DNA from 2 places in the Massilia sp. AB1 genome. Region 2 is predicted to be linked to the other one. Evidence: predicted binding sites of a transcription regulator. Region 2 holds the regulator's gene; the other holds the start of a gene.
What was found. The regulator LexA, encoded in region 2, represses DNA repair genes until DNA is damaged. The targets are predictions, from matches to a motif close to ACTGTATNNNNATACAGT.
Positions count from the first base shown of each region.

Region 1 (2,190 bases), on a different contig from region 2:
GCCGGATCGGTGCTTTCGCCCACCGCATCGAGCAGGCGGCTGGCGGTGGCCGGGCCGATGCCCGGGATCAGCTGGGCCACGCGGAAGCCCGCCAGGCGCCCGCTCGGGTTCTGGGCGAAGCGCAGCACGGCCAGCACATCCTTGATGTGGGCCGCTTCCAGGAACTTCAGTCCGCCGAACTTCACGAAGGGAATATTGCGGCGCATGAGTTCGAGTTCCAGCGCCGCGCTGTGGCTGGCGGCGCGGAACAGCACCGCCTGCTGGGTCAGGGCGACGCCGGCCTCGCGCTGCTCCAGGATCCGGTTGCAGACCCAGCGCGCCTGCTCGGCCTCGTCGGGAATCAAAACCAGCTGCGGCTTCATGCTGGAGGCCTTGTCGGTCCACAGGGTCTTGGCATGGCGCTCCAGCGCGCCCGCGATCACGGCGTTCGAGGCGTCCAGGATAGGCTGGGTGGAGCGGTAATTGCGCTCCAGGGTGATCAGGCGGGCCGGCTGGCTGAACTGCTGCGGGAAGTCGAGGATGTTGCGCACCGTCGCCCCGCGGAAGGCATAGATGGACTGGGCGTCGTCGCCCACCACCATCACGCCCTGCCCGCTCGGCTTCATGCCGGCCAGGATGGACGCCTGCAGGCGGTTGGTGTCCTGGTATTCGTCGACCAGCACGTGGTCGAACAAGGCGCCCAGCTCGGGGCCCAGCTCGGGATCGGCCGCCATCTCGGCCCAGAACAGCAGCAAGTCGTCGTAGTCCAGCACGTTCTGTTCCTGCTTGGCGTCGACGTAGGCGCCGAACAGGGTCTTGAGCTGGGCCTCCCACTCGCTGCACCAGGGGAAGAAGGCTTGCAGCACGTCGTCCAGCGGCGCGCGGCTGTTCACCACCCGCGAGTAGATCGACAGGCAGGTGCCCTTGAGCGGAAAGCGCTTTTCCGTCTGCGACAGGCCGATCTCGTGGCGCACCAGGCCCATCAGGTCTTCCGAATCGCCGCGGTCGTGGATGGTGAAGGATTCGTCCAGGCCGATCCGGCCCGAGAACTCGCGCAGCAGGCGCGCGCCCACGGCGTGGAAGGTGCCGGCCCAGGGAAGGTCGACCTGGGTCTGGGCGCCGGACTTGCCGAGCAGGCGCTGCAGCACGCCGCCGGCGCGGCGCGTCATCTCGCTGGCGGCGCGGCGCGAAAATGTCAGCAGCAGCATGCGTTGCGGGTCGGCGCCGGCCTGGATCAGGCGCGCTACGCGATGCGCGAGCGTATTCGTCTTGCCCGAGCCCGCGCCGGCCACCACCAGCAGCGGACGCGGCGTTTCGGCGCCGATGTCATGCTCGACGGCCGCCCGCTGCTCGGGGTTGAGCGCGGCGAAAGGATCGTCTTTGGTGGGCGTGAGGACGGCGGACATTGGTGGGCGGAGCTGGAAAATGCCATACTGTACATTTATCCAGTCCTGTTCAGCAAGAGGGAATTTCAGACAGGAACGATTCAGTGCGCATGTGTCGTGAAGGTTTACATGCACAAAGCGGCCTAAGTATTGGAAAAATCTAAACTTTTCCGGATATCCACAAAGTCTGTGGAAAACACTGTGGAAAAACGGGGGCTTGACACGCCAAACGCGGCCAAACATGCGGGTTTCAACAATTTGCCTATTGGGAAGGCAGTGTGGTTAACCACGAAAATCAAGGGCTTACGTAAGGCCCGCACTATTTTTTATAGCGACCTTAAAAACTTCCGCGTGCACAATTCCTGTGCATAAGCAGCATGGCGGAAACTACCAAAATCCGACAGTTCAAGCCACGCTCCGGTGCCGCGGATCGAGCAGTACCCGCTCGATCACTTGCGACCGGACCGCCTGGCGTTTGAGGAATTCAAGGGCGCAGAGCATGCCGGACTCGCGCATCAGCGCGATGCCGCGCGCGACGATGTCGCGCTGGCGCGGGTCACGCCTTTGTTCCATGAAGTCGGCAACCGGCGAGTTGGCTTGGGCGGGATATGGGCCCATCGAGAGTCCTCCTGTGGGGTGATTTGCCGCCCCACGATTATTCAGTACTGTTTAACGAAGTCAATACCAGATCCATATCGTGCTGCAGGCGATGCGAGAAAATGCGCCGGCGCCGGCGCCGCCTGCGTTGCGCCGCGTTCCGCCGTCCCTGCCTACAATCGCCTTATCACACTGTCCAGGAGGTCCGCCATGAGCATGCACCCCGATC
Region 1 is NZ_JAGKSG010000011.1:94,009-96,198, forward strand. It holds gene J8847_RS09065 (ATP-dependent helicase) at 1-1,385, opposite strand, end outside; gene J8847_RS09070 (hypothetical protein) at 1,770-1,982, opposite strand; gene J8847_RS09075 (hypothetical protein) at 2,172-2,190, shown strand, end outside.
Region 1: the regulator LexA is predicted to act here: its motif matches at 1,412-1,429, upstream of J8847_RS09065 (ATP-dependent helicase).

Region 2 (2,190 bases):
CTGGTATGGCGAAGCGGGGCAGGTGGACGAAGCCAAGGCCAGGGAATTGTTCAAGAAAGCGGCCGCGAAAGGCAACAAGATCGCCGCCGCCTCGCTGGACGTGATGGACCAGCGCGTCAAGCGCCGCACGGAGATCGATTACTGGATCAGGGAGTACGACGGCGCGGAACTCAAATCGGGCGAATTCCGCTGCCCGGCGCCGCGCATTCCGGCGATGTCGAAGCTGAATGACGAAATCGACCGCGTCAGCGGCGCGGTGGCGACCTGGCAGAACTGCTACAACAAGTTCGTCACGAACCTGAACGCATCCTCGCCGCTGTCGAAGAAGATCCCGGCGGATATCGCCAAGCTGATGAACAAGCAGGAGACCGATGCGGCGCACGCTCACCTGGAGCGGGTGCGCGAGAACCTGGCGGAGGAAGCGAAGGTGAGTTCCAAGCTGATCCTCGCGGACTTCGCGGCCTGGCGTGCGGCGACCGAGGCGTATGTGTCGGAGCACAACGCGATGATCAAGCAGAATAAATAAGGTGGGGAGCTGAAGGGGCCGGAGTTAAGTTTCCGGCTGCTCGGGGAAACTTGGTCCCGGCCCCCGCCGGGACCCAAGTTTGCAGGGCAGTGTTATCGCAGCCGACGCGATCAGTGCCAGCTACGCATCAAGCCAACCGCCAGGCCCTCGAGCGCGAACTCGTCGCCCGGCTCCACGCGAATCACCTTGAAATCCGGATTCTCCGGCAGCAGCTCGACGGTCTCGCCCGTCTTGCGGTAGCGCTTGACGGTGACTTCTTCACCGAGGCGGGCCACGACGATCTGGCCGTTCTTGGCGCTGTCGATCTTCTTGACCGCCAGGAAGTCGCCGTCGCAGATGCCCGCATCGCGCATCGACCACCCCTTGACCTTCAGCAGGAAGTCCGGCCGCGCCGAGAACATGGCGGCGTCGACGCTGTAGGTGGCTTCCACGTGTTCCTGGGCCAGGATGGGCGAACCGGCGGCCACGCGGCCGACCAGGGGCAGGGACATCATGAGCGCAGGCGGCGGCATGGGGATCTGTTCGGCGCTGGCGCCGACCAGGCGGATTCCGCGCGAAGTGCCCGGCGAAATCTCGATCGCGCCTTTGCGCGCCAGGGCCTGCAGGTGCTCCTCGGCGGCGTTGGCCGACTTGAAGCCCAGTTCCGCCGCGATTTCGGCGCGGGTCGGCGGGAACCCGGTGTTGTCGATCGCTTCCCTGATCAGGTTCAGGATCTGTTCTTGCCTTGCAGTGAGCTTGAGCATGTCGTGCGGCTGGATAGTTGTAGGACCAGACTGTATTTTTATACAGTATTTCGCAAGACGCAAGGGAAAACAGGAATATTTTTAGGGCGGGAGCGGCCGCGTTGGTTTTTTCCACGCGCACCGCTCCCGCGCGCCCGGCTGCCCTGGCCGCCGGGTACGAAGCCTCAGCTTACCACTCGCAGCCTTCTTCGGTGTAGTCGAAGTATGCGGTCTGCTGGCCGGTGGTGATCATGTAGCCGCGGCAAGTGAAGGTCTGCGAACCGACCTGGGTGGTCATGGCGGAGTCCGAATAATAAACCCGGGTCCAGGTGCTCGAGGGCCAGGCGTAGGCCGCTGCGGATACCGTGATCGCCAATACTGCAACGTACAGTTTCTTCAGTTTCATATTGTCTCCAGGTGTGTGCGACATGTCGTTTCTTAGGCTGAACTTGTGTTCAGCCAGGACATGCTAGCACCGCACATGAAACAAAAATGATGTGAGAATTCACATTCTTGCATATTATGCAGCAGCCATCTTTTCGCACGGGCGTGGGAAAAGCGAAGGCATCCGGGACCGACCGGTTGCCTGCGGCTTGTGCACGTGTTACCATAGCAGGCTTTCCCTTCCCACACTCGTCTTGACGCCGAGGTGGGCATTTGTTTAAACGTCCTCAAGGAGTGTTGCATGCGTCATTATGAAATCGTTTTTATCGTCCACCCGGACCAGAGCGAACAAGTTCCGGCGATGATCGAGCGTTACAAGACCACGGTGACCAGCCGCGGCGGTAACATCCATCGCGTGGAAGACTGGGGCCGTCGCCAGATGGCTTACCAGATCCAGAAGCTGCCGAAGGCTCACTACATCTGCATGAACATCGAGTGCGACAACGAGACCCTGGTCGAGCTGGAAACCGCATTCAAATTCAATGATGCTGTCCTGCG
Region 2 is NZ_JAGKSG010000004.1:77,727-79,916, forward strand. It holds gene J8847_RS03960 (SEL1-like repeat protein) at 1-526, shown strand, start outside; gene lexA (transcriptional repressor LexA) at 637-1,269, opposite strand; gene J8847_RS03970 (DUF6289 family protein) at 1,439-1,654, opposite strand; gene rpsF (30S ribosomal protein S6) at 1,934-2,190, shown strand, end outside.